3 regions of the Vibrio sp. F13 genome follow, and region 1 is predicted to be linked to each of the others. Evidence: riboswitches for the same ligand, from Rfam matches in the RefSeq annotation. Region 1 holds a riboswitch; each other region holds the start of a gene.

Region 1 (8,189 bases):
GTGCCCAATTTAGATTTGGCTAATGCAGAAGAAATCGACTTTTTATTTGAATGGGAAGGGGCGGTTTCTCCAGTATCTAAAGATGGAAAATCTATGCCTAAGTTTTGGCTAACTAATAAACGAGCATGGGAGGGGATGAGTAAAGATAATATCCCTGAACCGTTGGCGACTTTAGAGCTGGGAAAAACCTATATATTCGATCTTAAGAACGTCACTCAATATCATCACCCGATTCACATTCACGGCCATACATTCACTGTATTGGAACTTGATGGGAAGAAAGTTGAAGAACCTTTCCATACTGATACAGTGTTACTTGGAAAAAATGGCCGAGCTAAAGCTGCATTTGTAGCCGACAACCCTGGCCGCTGGATGTATCATTGTCATGTTATAGAACACATGAAAACGGGTTTGATGGGATATATTGAAGTTAAGTGACACCTGTAACGTTTAATATTTGCGCATGCATTCTTAGTTTCTACCCTCGCTTTTATCGGCGTTAAAGCTAGAATATAGGGATTATTGTTTGGGAGGATTCATGGGTCAGTTATCTATTCTAGGTTTTATCGCCATCGGTGGCGCGTTTGGTGCTTGTTCACGTTACTTGATTTCAGAGTTATGCGTTGTGATGTTAGGGCGTGGTTTTCCTTACGGTACGCTGACTGTTAACGTAATTGGCTCTTTGATTATGGGATTGCTCATCGCCGCGTTTGAAAATGAGATGGTTGCGACGGAGCCGTGGAGACAAATTATCGGTCTTGGTTTCCTTGGAGCCCTGACGACATTTTCTACGTTTTCGATGGATAACGTGCTTCTTATGCAGCAGGGTGCGTTCTTCAAGATGGGGCTCAATGTACTGCTCAATGTGGTTCTCAGTATTTCAGCCGCATGGATCGGCTTCCAACTTCTGATAAAGTCTTAAAACTTTCTTACGATTTGTTAACAACTCGGCTTGGTTTATCCAAGCCGTTTTTATATACTCGATCGTACTTGTCGGAGTGCCATATGGCTGAGACCGTTAACTCGGGATCCGTTGAACCTGATCAGGCTAATACCTGCGAAGGGAACAAGAGTAGATATCTAACTAGAATCCTTCTAGAGATCTATCTCCAGATCACAACTGCATTTTCTTGCTGTGATCCCTCTTGTAGCATCTTATCCGTCAAGCATTTTTATCCCTATAAATAATGGCTAAAAGCCAAGGAAAAATGCTATGTCGAGTCGTAAACAAGCAAGACTGGAAGCGAAGAATTTTATTGATTCTTTATCTGTACAACCTTATCCAAACTCAAAAAAAGCTTACATCCAAGGGTCTCGAGCGGACATTCAAGTCCCTGTCCGAGAAATATCCCTCGCAGATAGCCTTGTTGGTGGCAGCAAAAAAGAGCCTGTATTCGAACCTAATGAGCCAATTCATGTCTACGACACCTCAGGTGTTTATACCGATCCTACGCATGAAATAGACCTTTATAGTGGCCTTCCTAAGTTGCGAGAGCAATGGATTGAAGAGCGTGGTGATACGGAATTGCTCGATGATGTAAGCTCTGTTTACACCAAAGAACGTTTAGAAGATGAAACCCTAGACGACCTTCGTTACGGAAACCTGCCTCGAATTCGTCGCGCTACTGGCGACCAATGTGTAACTCAACTGCATTATGCTCGTCAGGGAATTATCACTCCTGAGATGGAGTACATTGCGATACGTGAGAACATGGGGCGTCAGAAGTTCGCTGATGAACAGCTTAATCACCAACACCCAGGCCATAACTTTGGCGCAAACCTGCCAAAAGAAATTACCCCTGAGTTCGTGCGTAAAGAGGTCGCTGAAGGCCGAGCTATCATCCCTTCAAACATCAACCACCCAGAATCAGAACCTATGATTATTGGCCGAAACTTCTTAGTGAAAGTGAACGCCAATATCGGTAACTCTTCTGTAAGCTCTTCGATTGAAGAAGAAGTTGAGAAGCTAGTATGGTCGACTCGCTGGGGCGGCGATACCGTAATGGATCTTTCTACTGGCCGTAATATCCACGAGACTCGTGAATGGATCCTACGTAATAGCCCAGTGCCGATTGGTACGGTTCCTATGTATCAGGCGCTTGAGAAAGTGAATGGCGTAGCCGAAGACCTTAACTGGGAAGTGATGCGCGATACTTTGATTGAACAAGCGGAGCAGGGCGTTGATTACTTCACTATCCATGCTGGTTTGCTTCTTCGTTATGTTCCTATGACGGCTAAGCGTGTGACAGGTATTGTTTCTCGTGGTGGCTCTATTATCGCGAAATGGTGTCTTGCACATCACCAAGAAAGCTTCCTATACACACACTTCCGCGAGATCTGTGAGATCTGTGCGAAGTACGATGTGGCTTTGTCACTAGGTGACGGCCTACGTCCTGGCTCTATTGCAGATGCCAATGATGAGGCTCAGTTCTCGGAGTTACGTACTCTAGGTGAGTTAACTAAAGTGGCTTGGGAATACGATGTTCAGGTGATCATTGAAGGTCCTGGACATGTACCTATGCATCTTATTAAAGAGAACATGGATGAGCAGTTAGAGCACTGCCATGAAGCGCCTTTCTATACGTTAGGCCCGCTGACCACTGATATTGCACCGGGTTATGACCACATTACCTCTGGTATTGGCGCGGCGATGATTGGTTGGTACGGCTGTGCGATGCTTTGTTATGTAACACCTAAAGAGCATTTGGGCTTACCAAATAAAGAAGATGTGAAGACTGGCTTGATTACTTACAAGCTGGCAGCACATGCAGCAGACTTGGCAAAAGGGCATCCGGGCGCACAAATCCGAGATAATGCATTATCTAAAGCTCGTTTTGAATTCCGTTGGGAAGACCAATTTAATCTAGCTTTAGATCCAGAAACAGCCCGTTCTTTCCACGATGAAACCCTGCCACAAGAATCGGGCAAGGTTGCTCACTTCTGCTCTATGTGTGGACCTAAATTCTGTTCAATGAAGATCTCTCAAGAAGTTCGAGAGTACGCGAAAGACACTGAACAAGTGGCTGCTGATCAGGCTATCGAGATTAAGATGCTTGATAATCCGTTGGAAGGGATGCGTCAGAAATCACAAGAGTTCCGTGATACTGGCTCTGAACTTTATCACCCAGCAGTAGGCGCAAAAAAAGCTCAATTAGAGGAATAATGACAGTGAAGATTCTTATCCCATCTCAAAATATTGAGCTAACGGGAGAGGTGCAAAGCTGTCTATTGGTTGCTAAGCGACAAGGCTTGGCAACCGATGCAGTTGAGTTGGGTGTAAGCCCAACTCAATGCTTCTCTATCGTTGATGCTCAGCAAGCGTTATCTATTGGTTTTGCTCATGATGTTGATTCATTGGCGGAGTGTCGCTCAAGTGAGCTTGATCATATCGTTTATTACAGTCATTCAGTGGCGCTAGCTGGTGTCCGCGATGCCTTGGCACAAACTCCGAATACCATCTATATCGGTGTCTTAGATGACTCAGCTGCATTGGATATCTGGTCACAGCTAGATTCTAATCGTGCTATCAAGAGTGAAACTCCAGCTCATCAGGAGTTAGATAGTCGTGGCCACTTTGCTTGGTTACTTACTTTGTTGGCGTTGGAATTCCCATTAGAAGATGCACTGGTTTTAGCTCGCGCAGCATCTAGTGTTTCACGTGGAACATGGCCAGCAAACTATCAAAACTTTCCTATTCCCGTTCTCGAAGATGAGCGACTGGATATTAGTGTTGGTTGGGCGCACCAAGGAACATCACTGTCGTTCCCGGAATTGAGTAAGAGTAGCCTAGGACTATACCCAGTGGTTGATGATGTTGAGTGGATCGAAAGGCTGCTCAAGCTTGGAATTAACACAGTTCAACTGCGTATTAAGAACCCACAGCAAGCAGATTTAGAACAACAAATCGCGCGATCTATCGAACTCGGTAGAGAGCACAACGCTCAGGTTTTTATCAATGACTATTGGCAATTGGCACTTAAGCATGATGCTTTTGGTGTTCATTTGGGGCAAGAGGACATCGAAGAATCCAACCTATCTCAACTGAGCCAAGCTGGTATTAAGATCGGTCTATCGACTCATGGTTATTACGAGTTGCTACGCATTGTGCAAATCAACCCAAGCTATATTGCGCTGGGGCATATATTCCCAACCACCACTAAGCAGATGCCATCGAAGCCTCAAGGACTTGTGCGTTTATCTATCTATCAGCAGCTGATTGATACTATCCCATACACAGAAGAACTCACCGGTTATCCGACAGTTGCGATTGGTGGAATTGACCAGTCGACGGCCGCACAGGTGTGGAGTTGTGGGGTATCGAGCCTTGCTGTTGTACGTGCGATTACGTTAGCCGAAGACCCAAAACAAGTGATTGAGTTCTTCGAAGCATTAATGGCTGACCGTTCTTCAGGTGCTGCTAAAGAGGTAACTCAGGAGCTAAGTCATGCTGAATGATTTCGAATTCATTCGTTATCAACGACAACTCGCACTTCCTGAAGTGGGTGAGCAAGGGCAACGCAATCTATTAGATAGCCATGTATTGGTCATCGGTTGTGGTGGCTTAGGCAATGCTGCGGCTCTCTATCTTGCGGCTTCCGGTATCGGGAAAATCGTATTAGTTGATGATGATTGTGTGGATTCGTCTAACCTTCAACGACAAGTTGCGTTCAAGGAAAGCCAGTTAGGTTCGCCTAAGGTCGAAGCTCTGAAGCAAAAACTGACTGAGCTTAATGGTCGAAACCAAGTGAGAACCATCAATAGGCGAATGACTCAGAGCCAGCTTGAGCTTGAGGTGATGCTCGCTGATTTGGTGTTGGATTGTACTGACAACTTTGAGTCACGTCAGCAGGTTAACCAAGCATGTTTTGGTAGCAAGACACCTTTGGTTTCTGGTTCTGCGATCGGATGGAAAGGTCAGTTTATTGTCTTTGATTATCAGATGCAGAAAGGGTGCTATCACTGTTTGTTCCCGTTCAGTCATCATCCACAAACGACACGTTGTAGCGATAGCGGCATCATCGGCCCAGTTGTTGGCACCATAGGCAACCTCCAAGCACTGGCAGCGATTCAACGTATTAGCACTGGCGAGTTCCAGGTTGCAACACATCAGCTCAAACTGTTTGATGGTCAGACGATGAACTGGCAAAACTTAAGTGTCACTCAAGATAGTGAATGCCCCGTTTGCTGCACATCTACAGTTAACTATTTAGAAGAAGAAACCCAATGAGCAACATAACGATCTCTATCAATGAGCAACCAGAACAGGTTGCACAATCGTCGTCTCTAGCGGATATCATCCAAGCGCTTTCACTACCCGATCTGGGTTGTGTCTTTGCTATCAATAATGCGGTTGTCCCGCGTAGTCAGTGGCAACAAAGGGTCGTCAATGAAGGCGATGCTATTTCTCTTTTCCAAGCTATTGCAGGAGGCTAACTATGTTAACTATCGCAGATAAAACATTTCAATCACGACTCTTTACTGGAACGGGCAAGTTCGCGAATAAACATTTAATGGCGAGTGCTATCGAAGCTTCCGGTTCTCAACTGGCAACCATGGCGTTGAAGAGAGTTGATATTCGCTCTGAGCAAGATGATATTTTACAGCCCATCATTGATGCTGGCGTGAACTTGTTACCAAATACCTCCGGGGCGAAGAACGCGAAGGATGCCATCTTTGCTGCGCATTTGGCTCGCGAAGCGCTAGGCACAAACTGGCTCAAACTGGAAATTCACCCTGATCCAAAGTACTTGATGCCAGACCCAATTGAGACATTAAAAGCGGCTGAGCAAATGGTTAAAGATGGCTTTGTTGTGTTGCCTTACTGTCATGCTGACCCAGTGTTGTGTAAACGATTGGAAGAGGTGGGTTGTGCTGCGGTTATGCCGCTAGGTGCGCCGATTGGGTCGAACAAAGGTATCGCTTCGGCAGACTTCTTAGAGATCATTATCGACCAAGCGAACGTCCCTGTGATTGTTGACGCTGGTATTGGTGCGCCATCTCATGCTACTCGTGCAATGGAAATGGGCGCGGATGCCGTGTTAGTTAATACTGCAATTGCGGCTTCTCAACAACCCGTTGATATGGCGATTGCTTTTAAACTGGCAGTTGAAGCTGGCCGTATGGCTTACCTTTCTGGTCTTGCTGGACAGGTGTCTCATGCGGTTGCTTCTAGTCCGCTAACTTCATTCCTAGACGAGTAGTGTCCTTATGACGTTTGTTGATCGATTTAAACAGCTCAACTGGGATGACATTGGTATGTCCATCTTCAGTAAAACGGCAGCGGATGTTGAGCGCGCTCTGAGTAAACCTAAACGCGACTTGGAAGACTTTAAGGCTCTTATCTCTCCGGCAGCAGAACCTTACTTAGAGCAGATGGCGCAACAATCGTTGGCACTCACACGCAAGCGATTCGGCAATACAATGTCGTTGTATATTCCATTGTACCTCTCAAACTTATGTGCGAATGCGTGCACGTATTGTGGTTTCTCAATGGAGAACCGCATTAAGCGTCGCACACTTACTTTAGATGAAATCGATGCTGAAAGTGCCGCTATCAAAAAGATGAAGTTTGATAGTGTATTGTTGGTGACTGGTGAACATGAAACCAAGGTCGGGATGAAGTACTTCCGTGAAGTGCTACCGAATATTAAGGCACAATTTAACTATCTTGCGATGGAAGTGCAGCCGCTTGATCAAGATGACTACGCAGAGCTTAAAACTCTCGGCTTAGATGCGGTGATGGTTTACCAAGAAACGTATAGCCCAAGTACCTACGCGGAACACCACTTGCGTGGCAATAAAATGGATTTTGAATACCGGCTCGAAACGCCCGATCGTTTGGCAAAAGCGGGTATTGATAAGATAGGTATTGGCGCTTTGATTGGCTTGGAAGATTGGCGTACCGACTGTTTCTTCGTGGCCGCTCACTTAGACTATCTTGAGCGTACTTATTGGCAAACACGTTACTCGATTTCATTCCCACGTCTTCGTCCGTGTGAGGGTGGTTTGCAGCCTAAATCGATTATGAGTGATAAACAGTTGGTTCAACTTATCTGTGCGTATCGTTTATTAAACCCTGAGGTTGAATTGTCTCTCTCGACTCGTGAGTCTGCAGCTTTCCGTGACAATGTGTTGCCATTGGGAATCACCAGTATGTCGGCTGCGTCTAAAACCCAGCCTGGTGGTTATGCTTCTGATGAAGAAGAACTCGAGCAATTTGAAATAAGTGATGAGCGAAGTGCTGCCGATGTTGAGTCAATGATTCGTCAACGTGGTTTTGATCCTGTGTGGAGAGACTGGCACAGTGCTTACTCTGGTTAGCGAACACGCAGATTTATGTTCCACGTGAAACATCGACGAAGTTAAATCGACAAATAAAAACGGCTACCCTAAGGTGGCCGTTTTTCATTTCATTAAGTTTGAATTAGCTAAGCATTAAGCATTAAGCATTAAGCATGAGCAAGTGGAGTGGTTGATTGGCGTAACCATTCCAATGTATCACCTTCAACTAATGGGCTAACATCGTTCCATACTTTCTGGTGGTAATCATTAAGCCATGCAAGTTCAGGTCGTGTCAGTAAATCGACGTTGATGTTGCGCTTATCGATAGGGCAACGTGTTAGCGACTCAAACGTTAGTACTGAGAAGTCACCTTGAGTTGGCAGCTCAACCACCAGTTCTAGGTTTTCGATACGGATACCAAATTCATCTGCACGGTAGTAACCCGGCTCGTTTGATAACACCATGCCTTCAACAAGAGGTACATCGATTAGCTTCTTAGAGATGCTTTGCGGACCTTCATGAACACTTAGGAAATGACCAACACCGTGACCAGTGCCGTGGTCGTAGTCGAAGCCTTCTGCCCATAAGTGTTGGCGAGCTAGAATATCAAGTTGGAAACCACGAGTACCCTGTGGGAAACGTGCACGCGCGATACCGATGTGACCTTTAAGCGCTAACGTGAACTGCTGGATCATTTCGTCGCTTGGCTGGCCAATCGCGATAGTTCGAGTGATGTCGGTTGTACCATCTAGGTACTGACCGCCTGAATCGACTAGGTAAAGAGTATTCATCTCTAACTGACCTGGTTCAGGTTGGTTCTCGTGGTTGTAGTGACACATTGCTGCGTTGCCGCCTGCTGCTGAAATCGTGTCAAAACTTAGGTCCATCAGCGTTGGGTCTTGTTCGCG
Region 2 (8,189 bases), on a different replicon from region 1:
GAATTACGCGACCAGCACGGTAGGCAATGCCTTATTCAGTAGCTACGCACTTGCTCGCCATGATATTAAGCACGCGACCATTATTAGCTCGGCAAGCCATGTTCGTCGTGGTCAAACTCTGTTTGAAATCGCTAGCTGGCAAACGGGCCCTCAGGGCATTACCTTCGATACGGTTTCTTACCCAGACAAGCCGCTAGAAGATCTTAAGAAAGCGAGCAGTGGTGAGCTTCTAGGCATCTACCGTGACGCACTGAGAACCTATGGTATGTGGAGCTACCGCTCTTACCCATTGGAATCTCGTTAAGCCCAAGCATTCTTTGCGTTTGGGAAAAGTACAGTTCGTGTTAAACCAAAGCTTCACTTGCTAGTACAATCGAGCACAACTAGATGGTATGCTGTGCTCCTACTTAATTTAGTGTTTCAAAGGCAAAAAAATGAACCCGATTTTAGCAATGTTGAAAGAGAACAATATTAGCGACGAGCAGATCAGCGAGCTATTCAAGACGTTGACCGAGAACCCTCTTGCAGCAATGGCGACGATCAGCCAACTTGGCTTACCACAAGATAAACTTCAAATGCTGATGGGCCAGGTAATGCAAAACCCTGCGCTAATCAAAGAAGCAGTTGAAGAGCTTGGCCTAGATTTTTCTAAGGTTGAAGCCGCTAAAGAGCAACTTCAAAAATAATAGAGTCTGAATGAGCGATTTTGTTAGGAAGTGATAGCCGATTCGGTTAACTGTTCTTGAGATTGCGAATTAGACTTGAGTAAAAAGCCGTTTGAGTATCAATACTTAAACGGCTTTTTTGATCCGACTTAGAAAGGCTAGAAAGAGATACGACAAAAATACTAGTCCGATGTGACTCCCTCGCTTAAATCATGTAATTTCTTTTTAACACTCATGTTTCAATAAACTGAATTCCGGCGTTGCTCATGAAATCTAGCCTAAGCATTCGATCTTACACCAAGCAATTTAATACTCATGCCCATGATGGCTACCATCAACTCGTGCTGCCTATTCAAGGGAGTATTAGTATTGAAATGGTGGGATATGTCGGCAAGGTGGCCGTGGGCGAATGCGTGGTGATTCCGGTAACCACAGCGCATGCGTTTAAGGCGGATGAAGCAGCGCGGTTTATTGTCGCAGATATGGCAGAGTTACCGCAGCACTTGTTAGAGCATGAGCTCTCGGTGTTTACTATCACGCCACCCTTAATGAGCTTCTTGCTGTTTGTTGAAAAGCAGTTGGAATACCAAGTGGACAGTGGCATTGAATCATCCATCTTGGATGTGTTTTCACTGTTATTAGAGCAACAAAAAGTGAGCAAGAGCATCGACCCTCGTATTCGAGCGGTCCAAAGGCTCATTGCGGATAATTACGCCCAGCCTCTCTCTATTTCTCAGCTTGCAGAAACGGCTTGCTTGAGCCCCACTCAATTTAAGAAGCGCTTTAAAGAGTGCATTGGAATCAGTGCGCTTAAGTACATCACTCGCTATCGTATGGAGAAAGCTCAAGCCTTGCTTAGCCATACCGATTTACCCGTTCAATTGGTCGCAGAAAATGTGGGTTATAGTGACTTGTCTGCATTCAGTCGACGCTTCTCTCAGCACTTTGGCATGTCTCCAAGGGCGTTTTTGGGCTCGATGAAAGAGAGTCTTCCAAAACAAGAATAGCGTCCTTTTGGCAAACTCAACTTAGTATATGTTCACTATTATCTATTTCAGAAATGAAAATAGACTAGGTAATAGAAATGAATCTTGCCATCAATCGCGTTAACGAATTCCAAACGGGCACTTTAGCCATCGTGTTTGCTTCTGTTTTATGGGGCACGACAGGCACCGCCGCAAGCTTTGCGCCTGATCTCAGCCCATTAGCGATTGGTGCTTTTTCAATGGGCGTCGGCGGCTTAATGCAAGCAGTCTTGGCGTATCGAAAGATCTTATCTTCACTTGATAAGCTTTTGCTCAACAAAAAGTTGTTAGCGGCGAGTGCGCTGGCTTTGGCGATCTATCCTCTGGCTTTTTACTCTTCGATGAAGTTATCGGGTGTCGCAATGGGCACAGTGGTGTCGATAGCTACTGCTCCTTTCTTTTCTGCATTGTTAGAGTGTCTGATTAGCAAAAAGAATAATATCAACAAACGTTGGCTCACTAGCTTTGCGATTGGTGTGGTGGGTATTGGGTTGTTGGTGTTTTCAGAATCTTCATCTACGAATGAGTCAGGTGATGATCTCAAGCTGTTGGGTATTGCTTTAGGTTTGCTCGCTGGGTTGTGTTACGCCATTTATTCTTGGGCGACAAAAGCACTGATAGACAAGGACATTGAGTCTCAAGCGGCGATGGGCAGTATTTTTGGCCTCGGCGCGATGCTGTTGCTGCCAACACTCTGGTTTACGGGGGAGAACCTGTTTTCCTCGCAGATTAACGTATTAGTCATCAGTTATCTGACGTTAATCCCACAATGCTTGGGCTATATCGCCTTCAGTTTTGGTTTACGCCATGTGACCGCGAGTAGTGCCAATCTACTGACTTTGTTTGAACCAGTAGTTGCAGCGGTGCTTGCCGTCTGCGTTGTCGGTGAGCTGATTCCTTTTATAGGTTGGCTAGGTATGTTTCTGATTGTGCTGTGCTTGTTGATACAGTCGAAGCCATCTAAAGGAACGTTATAAGTATTTGTTTTGTCACGCCTAATTGAGATTTATTCATGCGTAATTCTTATAATTGAATAAAATCAGTATCTCAGTTGTGAGAGTGCTGTTACTATCGCTATCAATAGTCGGGGGGCATATACCTTATTTGGTGTTTGCTGAGATCGTTAGTCGAGACCCGTTGAACCTGATTCAGTTAACACTGGCGTAGGGAACTATAAGCACTCGATCTACGTCTGCACCCATGAAACTTTCATGAGCCTAATGCGACTTCTCCTTCGATCAGTGTTCGTTCTCCTACGTCTTGTAAGATAGTAGGAGCGACAATGACACACAGTTCTATTTCAAAAGATTTAACACCAAAAACCTCAGTTTCACAGCACTCTGCTGATGGTTCGATTCGAACGAACACTCCGATTGTATTGACGATCGCAGGCTCAGACAGTGGCGGCGGTGCGGGTATCCAAGCTGATATTAAAGCTATGTCTGCTACAGGTAGTTTCGCTTGTTCGGTAATTACCGCTATCACTTCCCAGAACACGCAAGGCGTTTCCGCCATTTTCCCTATTCCACTCGACCATGTTGCCAGTCAGTTAGATGCGGTTTTTACTGATCTGAATATCGTGGCTGTGAAAGTCGGCATGTTGGCCGATTCGCAAATCATCAAAGTCGTCGCAGACAAAATTAAGCAGTACCAACCTAAGCATCTTGTGATTGACCCTGTCATGGTCGCGACAAGTGGCGATCTTCTTCTAGAAAACTCAGCTATCACGACGCTAAAGCAAGAACTGATTCCGCTGGCAGACATCATTACTCCTAACTTGCCAGAAGGCGCGGCGTTAACAGGCAAAGCTGTGCCTGAAAGCGAAGCCGAAATGCAGGATATGATTGAAGACCTGCGTGCACTAGGTGCTAAAGCCGTTCTTCTCAAAGGCGGTCATTTAGAGAAGGATGAGAACAGTAACGACTTACTGATTCTGCCAACCACGTCTGCTTTGATTAGTGCGAAGCGTTTTCCTACCAAAAACACCCACGGTACGGGTTGTACGCTTTCATCTGCTATTGCTTCTTTCTTAGCGCAAGGCAACACGCTGTCAGAGGCTGTTGAGCTAGGCAAACAATACATTTCGCGCGCGATTGCTCATGCTGATGAGTTGCAAGTCGGCCAAGGTCATGGGCCCGTAAATCACTTCTTCGCTGGGCACGGGAATGTCCGTTAATACGGTGGGTGTTCAGCTCAGCAATGCCTCTTTACGTTATAACGACAGTGAGCACGCAACCTTATCGGGATTGTCGCTTAGCTTAAACGCAGGTAAGTGGACGGTATTGCTAGGTCGAAGTGGCTGCGGGAAAACCACGGTATTGCGTTATCTGGCAGGCTTGTTGGACGACAAGGTGGAGTGGCAGGGAACATTGACAACCTCTGATGAATTGCCTTTAACGGATCGCATCGCTTACATGGCGCAGCAGGATTTGTTACTGCCGTGGCTGTCGGTTATCGACAATGTATGTCTGAGTCATTGTTTTCAAAATTCAGCTTCTGACAAAGCAGTGCAAACCAATCAAGCACTCGAGTTGCTCGCTGCGGTTGGTTTGGCTGATTATGCGAATGCGATGCCGGATCAGTTGTCTGGTGGTATGCGTCAACGTGTCGCTTTGGCTCGAACTTTAATGCAAGACAAGCCAGTGGTGCTGATGGATGAGCCATTCTCTGCGCTGGATGCGGTAACGAGACACAAACTACAGAGCTTAGCGTGTGAGCTGTTGAGAGATAAAACCGTTGTGTTGATCACCCATGACCCACAAGAAGCGGTGCGTTTGGCGGACAATTTGTATGTGTTGCAAGGCACACCGGCGAACGCTCAGTCTTTATCTGTGCCTCTCACTGCCACACCAAGAGTGTTAGATGGTGAATGTGCTGAGTTACAACAAGCGATCTTAGATCAGTTGGAGCGTGATTATGAATGATCTAACGCGAAGCGAAACTGTGGCTCATTCAACTAACGCACAGACTACCACTGCACGCCCTCGTCAGATGAATCCTGTTGTTCGTTTGCTTATCAGCAGTGCTGTGATTCTCGGTTTATGGCAGTTAGTTGTGGTTGTCTTCGAGATGCCGAGCTTCATTTTGCCAGCGCCTGCAGAAGTCTTTTTAAAGCTGATTGAACGTTACGATGTGTTACTCAAACACACATGGGTGACTGCGCAAGAGGTCCTACTTGGCTTGTTACTCGGATTGTCTATGGGGCTATTTTTCGCTCTGCAGATGTTGATGTTTGATCCGTTAAAACGTTGGTTATTGCCTATCTTAATTGCCAGCCAAGCTATCCCTGTATTTGCGATCGCGCCAGTATTGATGCTGTGGCTTGGTTATGGCATCGCCTCAAAAGTGGTGATGGCGGCGATCATTATCTTCTTCCCAGTAACCACTTGTTGTTACGACGGTCTGCGCAATACACCGACAGGCTATCTCGATCTTGCCAAAACGATGGGTGCATCGAAATGGCAACTGCTCCGCCATATCCAACTTCCTGCTGCACTGCCAACCTTAGCGTCTGGCATTCGTGTAGCGGTGGTGATTGCGCCAATTGGTGCCGTAGTCGGGGAATGGGTTGGTTCGAGTGAAGGGTTAGGTTACCTAATGCTGCAGGCCAACGCGCGCATGATCATTGATGAGATGTTTGCTGCCTTGTTCATCTTGGCGGTGCTGTCTATCTCGCTCTACTTCATCATAGATAAGTTACTCAAAAAAGCTATCCCTTGGGAGAACCAGTAATGGCTTGCTCAATAACACTTTGTTTAATAAGGCTTCGCTCAACGCTATTTATCTCAACAATAGCTCGTTAAAAATGAGCTCTATAAACACAATAATAATATTCAAAAGGAAAGGTTAACTATGAAAAATACCAAATTGGTAGGTGCAGTGGCACTGCTTGCTTCGTTAGTTTCAGGTCATGCTCTAGCGGGCTCTGAACAAAAGAAACTGACATTGATGTTGGATTGGTTTGTAAACCCGAACCACGGCCCGATTGTGATTGCTCAAGAGCGTGGTTACTTTGCTGACCAAGGCTTAGAGGTTGAAATCCAAGAACCAGCAGACCCAAGCACGCCAGCAAAATTGGTCGCGGCAGGTAAGGTCGATTTAGCGGTAACTTACCAACCAAGTTTAACCATGGATGTGGCAGCGGGTCTTCCTTTAGTTCGTGCATCAACCCTTATCGCGACGCCACTGAACACACTAATGGTACTGGATAACGGCAAGAACGATTCGCTAGCAGATCTGAAAGGCAAGAAGATCGGTATTGCGATTGCGGGTAACGAAGAAGCGACTATCGGCACTATGTTAGCGCAAGAAAATGTTGCATTTACAGATGTGCAAACCATCAATGTCGGTTGGGCACTTTCATCTTCATTGGCATCGGGCAAGGTAGACGCAATCTGGGGTGGCTTACGGAACTTCGAAACCAACCAGTTAGCACTTGAAGGTTTTAAAGCGAAAGCATTCTTCCCAGAAGAGCACGGCGTACCCGCTTACGACGAGCTTATCTTTGTTGCGAACGCAAAGAAACACGATGATGAAGCGATCAAAGCGTTCAACAAAGCATTGGAACAAGCAACGACTTACATTGTGAACCACCCCCAAGAGTCATGGAATGAGTTTGTGGCGTATTCACCAGATACGTTGAATAACGAGCTTAACCAACGCGCATGGAACGACACGCTGACTCGTTTTGCACTTCGTCCTTCTGCTGTAGATATGAAGCGTTACGACGATTACGCACAGTTCATGTTTGACAAAGGCATTATCAAATCACTACCGAAAGCCGCTGACTACGTACCGACTTTTGACTAAGGAATCTCATGAAATACCAAGACTTAATCCAAGCCTGTCAACAAGATTGGCAAGACTACACCGAGCATGATTTTGTTAAAACGCTGGCAAACGGCACACTCGCTCAGCCGTGTTTTCTGCATTACTTGAAGCAAGATTTTCTGTTTTTAAAGCAGTATGCCCGCGCTTATGCATTGGCAATTTACAAGGCTAAAACCTTGGCTGATATGCGTCGTGCACTGCCAAGTGTTCATGCGTTGCTAGATTCTGAAATCTCTCACCATGTGACTTACTGTGGTCAGTGGGGTTTAACCGAATCGGATTTAGAAAACGAACCTGAAGATTTCGGCACTGTTGCCTACACGCGCTACGTTCTAGATGCGGGTATGACGGGTGATCTTGTCGACTTATATGCGGCACTGGCTCCGTGTTCAATCGGTTATGCCGTGATTGGTAAAGCGCTGTTAGAAAGCAGTGATACTGTTTTGGAAGGCAACCCATACGCAAGCTGGCTGCAACTGTATGGCAGTGAAGAGTTCCAGTCTGGCGTAGCAACGGGCGCGGAATACTTCAATCAGTTGCTTGCTGAAATTGATATCAACAGCGAACGCGGTCAGAACATCGTTCATATCTTCAAAACCGCAACGCGTATGGAAGTGGCTTTTTGGCAGCAAGGGCTGAACGCTCTTGATGATTCAACAGCGGCTTAAAAGCGACTTTCACGAATAAGGATTTACCCATGCTTACTGAACAAATTATTCAATCGCTACGCGCAGTACGAGAGCAAAAACCACTGGTTGTGAACATCACTAACTATGTAGTGATGAACAACACGGCCAACGCGTTATTGGCGATTGGCGCTTCGCCTATTATGGCGCACTCGCAACAAGAACTGGCAGAGATGATGTCATTCTCTGGCGCGCTTGTGATCAACATTGGCACGCTCGACAGTGTTTGGACGCCAAGAATGTGTTTTGCTGTTGAGCAAGCGAACGCGAACAACAAGGTGGTGGTTCTTGACCCTGTGGGTTGTGGTGCAAGTACGCTGCGAACTGAGACTTCTCGTGAAATCGCACGTTTAGCGGATAAGTTGATCATTCGTGGTAACGCGTCTGAGGTTATCGCGTTAGCGGGCGAACAAGCGCAGAGCAAAGGCGTTGATGCGCTTGATAGCAGTGATGCTGCGTTAGGTGCTGCACAGTGCTTAGTGGCTGAATACGGTGCAAATGTGGTGATATCTGGTGAGACAGATTACGTTGTCACCAAAGACAGCGTGGTGACGTTAAACAATGGACACCAAATGATGCCGTATGTGACGGGTATGGGGTGTACTTTAACTGCATTGACGGGTGCTTTCGCGGCTGTTGGTGATGATAGTGGTTTAGCTGCAGCAGCGGTATTAGGCGTGGTTGGTGAAATCGCGGCTGAAAACTCTCGCGGCCCAGGTAGCTTGCAAATTAACTTGCTTGATGAGTTGTATCAGTTAGATGAAGAGACTCTGATTCAACGCTTGAAGATTCAGTAGGGCTAATCTAACTCTAAGCCACAAGTTAGAGTTAGATTAACTTAAAAAAGCCCCCGACACTTATGTGTAGGGGGCTTTTTATTACTGGTTTGGAACTGTGTCAGCTGTGTATAGACTGGCTGGCTAGGTTCTAAATCGGTTAACTTGGCTCTCTAGGTGATGAGCAACCTCGGTTAAGTCGCTCGC
Region 3 (8,189 bases), 320 kb from region 1:
TATAAGGGCGGTTGTCGCTTGGCTCATTTTCTTGGCAGTACTTGATGTACTTCTTAACACCGGTTGGGAAGCGGATGTAGTTACCTTCGTTGATCGAGTAGATCTTGCCTTCGTCTGGAATCATCATGTTTTCATGAGATAGACAGAAAGTACCCAGAGATGGATCGTAGGTGAAACCATTTACGCCAGCACCAGTTGTGTATACAAGCATGGTTGAAGAACCGTAAATCACGTAACCCGCGGCTACTTGCTTGTGTCCGGGCTGTAAGAAATCTTCTTGTGTTGGTGGTGTACCGATCGGTGATACTCGACGGTAGATAGAGAAAATTGTACCAACCGATACATTTACATCGATGTTTGATGAGCCATCTAGTGGATCCATCAGTACAACGTATTTTGCGTTTTTGTTGAGCTCTTTATTGAAGGCGACAGCTTCGTCTTCTTCTTCACTTGCAACACCACAAACTTGGTCACGGGCTTCTAGAGCCGCTTTAAATTTGTCGTTCGCGTAAAGGTCTAGCTTTTGCTGCTCTTCACCTTGCACGTTGTCTGTACCAACAGCGCCAGTGATGTCGACTAGGCCAGCCTTGTTGATCTCACGGTTAACAATTTTTGCAGCAAGTCGAATAGACGACAAAAGGGATGATAGATCACCGCTTGCATGGGGGAAGTCACTCTGTTTCTCAACAATGAACTCACCAAGGGTGCGCATCTCAGACATGTTATTTCCTTAAACTTCTCTCAATATTAGGGGGGATTTGAGCACTGTAGATTCGGCCTCTTGAGTGGGCTTTATTCATCTAGACGCTTACCTAAATTCTAAAGGTTAGATCTTTTTAATGGTAATGAACTAAGCGACACAGATCTCACTTACTATGTCGACTCAATTTGTTTTGCATTGCCGCTCGCTTTTAATCGCCATTTAATGATAATGAGTGCAAGCCGTTTTAATTAGGCACTGTTTATTTAGCCAAGCGTTTGGAAGCAATTTATGCATATTCATATCTTAGGAATTTGTGGCACCTTCATGGGTGGTGCTGCGGTATTGGCTCGTCAATTAGGTCACAAGGTTACGGGTAGTGACGCGAATGTTTACCCACCAATGAGCACCTTGTTGGAATCACAAGGGATTGAAATTATTGAAGGGTTCGACCCTAGCCAATTAGAACCAAGGCCAGATCTCGTGGTTATCGGTAACGTAATGAGCCGCGGTAATCCGTGTGTTGAGTATGTGTTGGATAACAACCTTAGATACACCTCTGGTCCTCAGTGGTTGCAAGAGTTCTTACTGCATGACCGTTGGGTGTTAGCGGTATCGGGAACGCACGGTAAGACCACGACATCAAGCATGTTGGCTTGGATCTTGGAAGACTGTGGCTATGCACCGGGCTTCTTAGTTGGCGGAGTGTTGGGTAACTTTGGTATCTCTGCTCGCCTTGGTGAAAGCATGTTCTTCGTGGTAGAAGCCGACGAATACGACAGTGCTTTTTTCGATAAACGATCTAAGTTCGTTCATTACCACCCAAGAACCTTAGTGATGAATAACCTAGAGTTTGATCATGCGGACATCTTTGACGATCTTGAAGCGATTAAGCGACAATTTCATCATTTGGTGCGTACTGTGCCAAGCAATGGTCGCATTTTCTCACCTAAGCAAGACAGCGCTATTGAAGATGTTCTAGCTCGCGGTTGCTGGAGTGAAACTGAATCGAGTGGCGAGCAAGGCGACTGGGATGCCAAGAAACTGGTCAAAGATGGCTCTCAATTTGAGGTTTACTTCCAAAATGAATGTGTTGGAACCGTAAATTGGGATTTAGTGGGCGACCACAACGTAAATAATGCTTTGATGGCGATTGCAGCTGCACGTCATGTGGGCGTGACACCTGACCTTGCTTGTGAATCACTAGCTACCTTTATTAATACTAAGCGCCGTTTGGAGTTTAAAGGCGAGGTGGCAGGTGTGTCTGTTTATGACGATTTTGCTCATCATCCAACGGCGATTGAACTTACGCTCGGGGGATTACGTAATAAGGTCGACACTAAGAAAATCATTGCCGTTTTAGAGCCTCGTTCTGCCACCATGAAACGTGGTGTGCACAAAGAAATACTGGCTGATTCGTTGAAGCAGGCGGATTCTACCTACTTATTCCAACCGGATAACATTGATTGGTCAGTTCAAGATGTTGCAGACGCTTGTCACCAACCGGCACACGTGAGTGATGACATGGATGCATTCGTTGCTAAAATTGTCTCAGAGGCACAAGCTGGCGACCAAATTTTGGTAATGAGTAATGGTGGCTTTGGTGGCATTCATCAAAAACTGTTGGATGGATTGGCACTCAAAGGCTAACGGCATCCACGACCTTATAATTTGAAGTAATTGAGAACATGACAAAACACGATAAAGCGATAACCCTTGCTTTCACTGGCGCATCTGGTGCGCCTTATGGCCTGCGTTTACTTGAATGCCTTTTGGCAGCCGACTATCAGGTCTACTTGCTGATTTCATCGGCAGCGCGAGTGGTATTGGCGACCGAGCATGAACTTAAGTTACCTGCTGGGCCAGATGCGGCGAAACAAGCTTTGGTTAAACATCTTGGCTGCGACCCTGAAAAGCTGGTGGTGTGTGGCAAAGATGATTGGTTCTCGCCGGTTGCCTCTGGTTCAGCTGCACCGAAGCAGATGGTCGTTTGCCCATGTTCCGCGGGAAGCTTGGCTTCGATTGCACATGGATTGTCTGATAACCTGATTGAGCGAGCAGCAGACGTAGTCATGAAAGAGCGAGGACAGCTGTTGTTGGTGGTTCGTGAGACGCCATTTTCGACGCTTCATCTAGAGAACATGCATAAGCTTTCGACCATGGGCGTGACGATCATGCCTGCAGCCCCGGGTTTTTATCATCAACCTAAGTCAATTGAAGAACTGGTCGACTTTATGGTGGCGCGTATTCTAGATCACCTTGGTATCGAACAAGGTTTAGTGCCACGTTGGGGTTACGATCAACGTAATTGATCCAAACTTGATAGCTTATTGTTAAAAATCAAATTACAATTCTGAACACTCATCGGGGAGCGAACCATTCAAATAATGAATGCGAGCTGAGATCAAGCAGGTGCTTGGGACCCGTAAACCTGAACCAGATAATGCTGGCGTAGGAATTGAGTTAGGAACAACCTCTACCGTTCTCCTCCCTCAAACCTGTGCCGCTCAGACCATGGAGAGCGTCCAGTGAAATTCACATTAACTACCCTTGCTGTTACTACAGCTATTTCTTTTTCTGCCTTTGCTGCAGACAACACTTTGACTGTATACACCTATGACTCTTTTGCTGCGGATTGGGGCCCTCGTCCTGCCGTTGAAAAAGCATTCGAAGAGAAGTGTGGTTGTGATGTGAACTTTGTCGCGCTTGAAGATGGCGTGTCTATTCTTAACCGCTTGCGTCTCGAAGGCGGCAACAGCAAAGCTGACATCGTATTAGGCCTAGACAACAACCTAATGGCTGAAGCGAAAGCGACGGGCTTATTGGCTGAGCATAATGTTGATACGTCATCGGTAACGCTTCCTAATGGTTGGAACGACAGCACTTTTGTACCCTATGACTTTGGCTACTTTGCTTTTGTTTACAATAAAGAGAAACTGGAAAACCCGCCGAAGAGCTTGAAAGAACTGGTTGAGCAGCGTGATGATCTTAAGGTCATCTACCAAGATCCACGTACATCAACACCAGGCCAAGGCATGATGCTTTGGATGAAATCAGTATACGGTGATGAAGCGACAGCAGCATGGAAGAAGCTTGCTCAGAAAACAGTGACTGTAACCAAAGGCTGGTCTGAAGCTTACTCAATGTTCCTAGAAGGCGAGTCGGATTTAGTCTTGTCTTACACAACGTCTCCTGCTTACCACATTATTGCTGAGAGCGATTCTAAGTACGCAGCGGCAAGCTTTGAAGAAGGGCATTACACTCAAGTGGAAGTGGCTGCCAAGGTTAAAGGCAGTAAGAACGAGAAACTTGCTGATGAGTTTATGGCGTTTATCCTAAGTGATGAATTCCAAACGGCGATGCCAACAGGTAACTGGATGTACCCAGTGACGGATGTTGAGTTACCAAAAGGGTTTGAGCAACTTACGGTTCCTCAGAAAGCGCTGAGCTTTAGCTCAGAAGAGATCGCCGAGAAGCGTAAGCCATGGATTCGTGAATGGCAGAGTGCACTTACTTTTTAATTTGCTTTTAAAAAATTAGCTTTCTAACTTTCTGTATTTAAAGGTTTGTTCGATGTTAACTGAGCGAACCATTTACGGTAAAAAACAATCTATGATAAAGAAAACACCTAAGGTTGGGATTTGGGTAGCGATACTCATTACTGCCTTCGTGGTTTCAGCAGTTGGGGCATTGCTTAGCAATGCCCCTTCTCTTGATATCAGCCAAGTATGGTCCGATCCTTACTATTGGCATGTAACGAAATTCAGCTTTTATCAAGCGACACTCTCAACAGTGCTGAGTGTTGGCTTTGCTATACCTATTGCTCATGCGCTGTGTCGTAGGCAATTTTTTGGACGCGCTTTGTTGTTAAGGCTGTTCGCGTCGACCTTAGTCCTGCCTGTGTTAGTGGGCGTATTTGGCTTACTTGCGATCTATGGCAATAGTGGTTGGTTAGCTAAGTTTTTGGCGAGCTTCGATATTGAATTGCCATTTTCCATATACGGATTGAATGGTATTTTGCTGGCGCACGTTTTCTTTAACTTGCCTTATGCCAGTCGCTTACTTTTACAAGCGTTAGATACCGTGCCTGCCGAGCAACACAAGCTTTGTGCTCATTTGGGTATGAGTCATTGGAACAAATTCAGATGGGTTGAATGGCCACGTTTAAGACAGCAATTGCCTCATGTGTGTGGCTTAGTCTTCATGCTGTGTTTTACCAGCTTTGCTACCGTGATGGCACTAGGCGGTGGACCTAAATCAACCACTATCGAACTCGCTATTTATCAGGCGATTAAATTCGACTTTGACCTTCAAGCTGGTGCCTTGCTCGCGATATGGCAAATGCTGCTGTGTGGTGTGCTAGCAGTGAGCATTCAACGGCTATCGAAACCTATTTCAGTGACGGCCAGTCAGTTGTCTGAAGAGAAATATTTGGTTAAGGACAGCTGGTGGTCAAAAGCTTGGGATAGCTTTTGGATCATAATAGTCTCAATGCTGGTATTGCCGCCATTAGCTATGGTTATCGTCAGTGGAATTAACTCGCAGGCATTAACCGTACTCAGCAGCGAGCCGTTTTGGGCGGCGTTAATTACCTCGGTTAAAGTCGCGTCATTAGCAAGTGTTATCGCAGTTGGTATTGGTATCGCCATACTGCTGACTAGCCGAGCATGGCGTTTACAGAACAAGAATTTTCGAGCCGATAAAATCGAGCTGATTGGCACTATTATCTTAGTGACTCCGGGGCTGGTGATCAGTACGGGGATCTTCTTATTACTGCGTTCATTCACCGATGTCTTTAGTTTAGCTTTCTTTATCGTGATTGCCGTCAACAGCTTAATGGCGCTGCCTTACGTAATTAAAACCCTAGCTCAACCTATGCTGCATTTGTCTCAGCAGTATCAGTATGTGTGTGCAAGCTTGGGAATGACAGGTTTCACGCGTTTTAGGTTAGTGGAGTGGCGAGCACTGCGTAAGCCGATGGCGCAAGCCTTCTCGATTAGCTTTATGTTGGCGATGGGTGACTTAAGCGCGATTGCTTTGTTTGGTAGCCAAGATTTTAGAACTCTGCCTTTGTACCTATTCCAATTGTTAGGCAGTTATCAAATGGAAGCTGCGGCGGTAGTTTCTGTGAGCTTACTGTTACTGAGTGTCGGCAGTTTTAGCTTAATAGAATTCTTATTTACTCGAAGATCTAAGCTCGATGCTAAAGAATTAAGGAACCGATGATGTTAGTGATGAAAGATGTGGATTACCATTATCACAGAGAGTTGTTTAGCTTTGATTTTCAAGCTGAGCAGGGCGATATTGTTGCGCTTATGGGGCCGAGTGGTGCGGGTAAGTCTACACTGTTGGCGCTAGTTGCTGGTTTCATCGAGCCTACATCGGGTGAGATATCAGTGGCTGGGCAGTCGCTTATTGGTAAAGAAGCACATCAGCGTCCGTTGGCGATGTTGTTTCAAGAGCACAACCTGTTTGCCCATCTCACGGTACGTGAAAATATTGGTTTAGGTCTGCACCCGGGATTAAAGCTTACGGCAACCCAAAAGCTCAAAGTTGAGCAAGCAGCCGCACAAGTAGGTGTTGCAGAGTATTTGGATAGATTGCCTGAGCACTTATCCGGTGGTCAACGCCAGCGTGTCGCGTTAGCGCGTTGTTTTGTCCAACCTCATGATATTTGGCTGCTTGATGAACCTTTCTCTGCGCTTGACCCTTTGCTGCGTGAAGAGATGCTTAGCTTAGTGAAGCGATTAGCGGCAGAGCGAAATATTACGGTCTTGATGGTGACTCACCATTTAGGTGACGCACGCAGTATCGCGAATAAGTTTGTGTTTGTGGCGCTAGGTAAGGTGTTGGTTGAAGACTCGATAGAGGCACTGACGGCGGATCATCCACAGACAGAATTAAGCTCATTTGTTAAAGCGGGTGAGTGACGACTCATCACTCCTGTGAGTATTTATTGATATTGAGTGCTTCTTGATATCGAGTGCGTCAAAAACAAAAAGACCTAGCATGCGCTAGGTCTTTTATTGTCTTACAGAATAAAGCGACAAAGATTAGTCTTCTAGCTTTAGCTCTTTTAAGATTTGGAAGATTTCACGAGAAGCCTTTGCTGGCTTGTTCGCTGATTTCTCTTTGTTAGCTTGGCGAGCTAGCTGACGAAGACGCTGACGGTCTGCTTCAGGGTACATGTCCATGACTTCTGAAATGGCAGCATCGCCTTCAGCAACAACGCGATCACGCAGTTGCTCAAGCTTGTGCAGTTCAGCGGTTGCTTGCGAGTGCTTGTTACGTACTTTATCCAAAGCCGCTTGAATTGGCTCAGGATCAACATTGCGCATTACTTTACCAATGTATTGAAGTTGACGGCGCTTCGCTTCATTTTTAAAGCGTTGTGCATCTTTAATCGCTTGTGCCAAATCTTCAGACAGAGGAAACTTGTCTAATACAGAAGGCTTCAGGGAAACAAGTTCTTCCCCCAGTTTTTGTAGCGCTTCCATGTCGGTTTTCATTTCTGTCTTACTTACCCAGATGATTTCTTCTTCTGGTTCCCATGGGGCTTTTTGGTTTTTGCGAGCCATCTTTTCTGCCTATGTCACTATCTCAAACGAATATATTGCCTATTTTAGCAAGAATCTTGGGGAGAAAGCGAAATTCTTGTTATCCTACGTAATATTGACCTACAAAATTAGAATAGATATGGATGTAAAACAGCAAGTCGCCCAGCAAAGAGTTGAGCTAGAAGCCGCAGTAGCAAAAGCGTTGGACATGGCCTCTGTGAGTGCCGACGCCGCTGAAGTTGCTATTACTAAGTCAACGGGTTTAAGTGTTTCAACACGTATGTGTGAAGTGGAAAACGTTGAATTTAATAGTGATGGTGCACTTGGTATTACTGTTTATCGCGGCCAGAAAAAAGGCAGCGCATCTACATCTGACCTGAGTGAGAAGGCGATTGCTCAAACGGTAGCAGCCGCGCTTGATATCGCTCAGTACACATCTGAAGACCCGTTTTCAGGTCCTGCAGCAAAAGAATACATGGTAAAAGAAATTCCAGACTTGGATCTTTTCCACCCTGACGAGCCTAACCCTGACTATGCCGCTGAGATTGCGATTGCAGCTGAGAAGCAAGCGCTCGCTTATAGCGATAAGATCAAACAGAGTGATGGCGCGAGCTACGACAGTCACTACGGTGTTAAGGTTTACGGTAACAGTCATGGCTTACTAGCCAGCTACGCTTCAAGCCGTCATAGCACGAGCTGCTGCGTGATTGGACAAGGCGCTAATGGTGAAATGGAACGTGACTACAGCTACACCGTTGCACGTCACCGTGACGAACTGTGGACGCCTGAGCGTGTAGGTCAGGAAGCTGCAGAAAAGACGATTAGCCGTTTGGATGCGAAAAAGCTACCAACAGGCCAATATCCAATTATGTTCGCTAACGATGTTGCGACAGGTCTTATCGGTCACCTTGTGATGGCGATCAGTGGCGGCA

What was found. Region 1 has a riboswitch for thiamine pyrophosphate ahead of thiC (phosphomethylpyrimidine synthase ThiC). Riboswitches for the same ligand answer to the same signal wherever they lie in the genome.
Region 2: it holds a riboswitch for thiamine pyrophosphate, as region 1 does, so the genes downstream of both, thiD (bifunctional hydroxymethylpyrimidine kinase/phosphomethylpyrimidine kinase) here and thiC (phosphomethylpyrimidine synthase ThiC) in region 1, are expected to answer to the same signal.
Region 3: it holds a riboswitch for thiamine pyrophosphate, as region 1 does, so the genes downstream of both, thiB (thiamine ABC transporter substrate binding subunit) here and thiC (phosphomethylpyrimidine synthase ThiC) in region 1, are expected to answer to the same signal.

What each region holds. Positions count from the first base shown of each region.
Region 1 is NZ_CP170175.1:1,804,064-1,812,252, forward strand. It holds gene LMH68_RS08255 (multicopper oxidase family protein) at 1-438, shown strand, start outside; gene crcB (fluoride efflux transporter CrcB) at 539-922, shown strand; TPP riboswitch at 985-1,083, shown strand; gene thiC (phosphomethylpyrimidine synthase ThiC) at 1,214-3,163, shown strand; gene LMH68_RS08270 (thiamine phosphate synthase) at 3,163-4,455, shown strand; gene LMH68_RS08275 (HesA/MoeB/ThiF family protein) at 4,445-5,227, shown strand; gene thiS (sulfur carrier protein ThiS) at 5,224-5,433, shown strand; gene LMH68_RS08285 (thiazole synthase) at 5,436-6,200, shown strand; gene thiH (2-iminoacetate synthase ThiH) at 6,208-7,320, shown strand; gene LMH68_RS08295 (aminopeptidase P family protein) at 7,449-8,189, opposite strand, start outside.
Region 2 is NZ_CP170176.1:1,689,363-1,697,551, reverse strand. It holds gene LMH68_RS22365 (YdcF family protein) at 1-304, shown strand, start outside; gene LMH68_RS22360 (DUF2999 family protein) at 435-686, shown strand; gene LMH68_RS22355 (helix-turn-helix domain-containing protein) at 932-1,672, shown strand; gene LMH68_RS22350 (DMT family transporter) at 1,750-2,667, shown strand; TPP riboswitch at 2,766-2,877, shown strand; gene thiD (bifunctional hydroxymethylpyrimidine kinase/phosphomethylpyrimidine kinase) at 2,973-3,866, shown strand; gene LMH68_RS22340 (ABC transporter ATP-binding protein) at 3,856-4,614, shown strand; partial or broken gene LMH68_RS22335 (ABC transporter permease) at 4,688-5,422, shown strand; gene LMH68_RS22330 (ABC transporter substrate-binding protein) at 5,543-6,499, shown strand; gene tenA (thiaminase II) at 6,508-7,188, shown strand; gene thiM (hydroxyethylthiazole kinase) at 7,218-8,003, shown strand; gene LMH68_RS22315 (methyl-accepting chemotaxis protein) at 8,127-8,189, opposite strand, start outside.
Region 3 is NZ_CP170175.1:2,125,733-2,133,921, forward strand. It holds gene fbp (class 1 fructose-bisphosphatase) at 1-721, opposite strand, end outside; gene mpl (UDP-N-acetylmuramate:L-alanyl-gamma-D-glutamyl-meso-diaminopimelate ligase) at 992-2,350, shown strand; gene LMH68_RS09820 (flavin prenyltransferase UbiX) at 2,389-3,012, shown strand; TPP riboswitch at 3,056-3,175, shown strand; gene thiB (thiamine ABC transporter substrate binding subunit) at 3,229-4,221, shown strand; gene thiP (thiamine/thiamine pyrophosphate ABC transporter permease ThiP) at 4,313-5,926, shown strand; gene thiQ (thiamine ABC transporter ATP-binding protein) at 5,926-6,630, shown strand; gene yjgA (ribosome biogenesis factor YjgA) at 6,754-7,278, opposite strand; gene pmbA (metalloprotease PmbA) at 7,397-8,189, shown strand, end outside.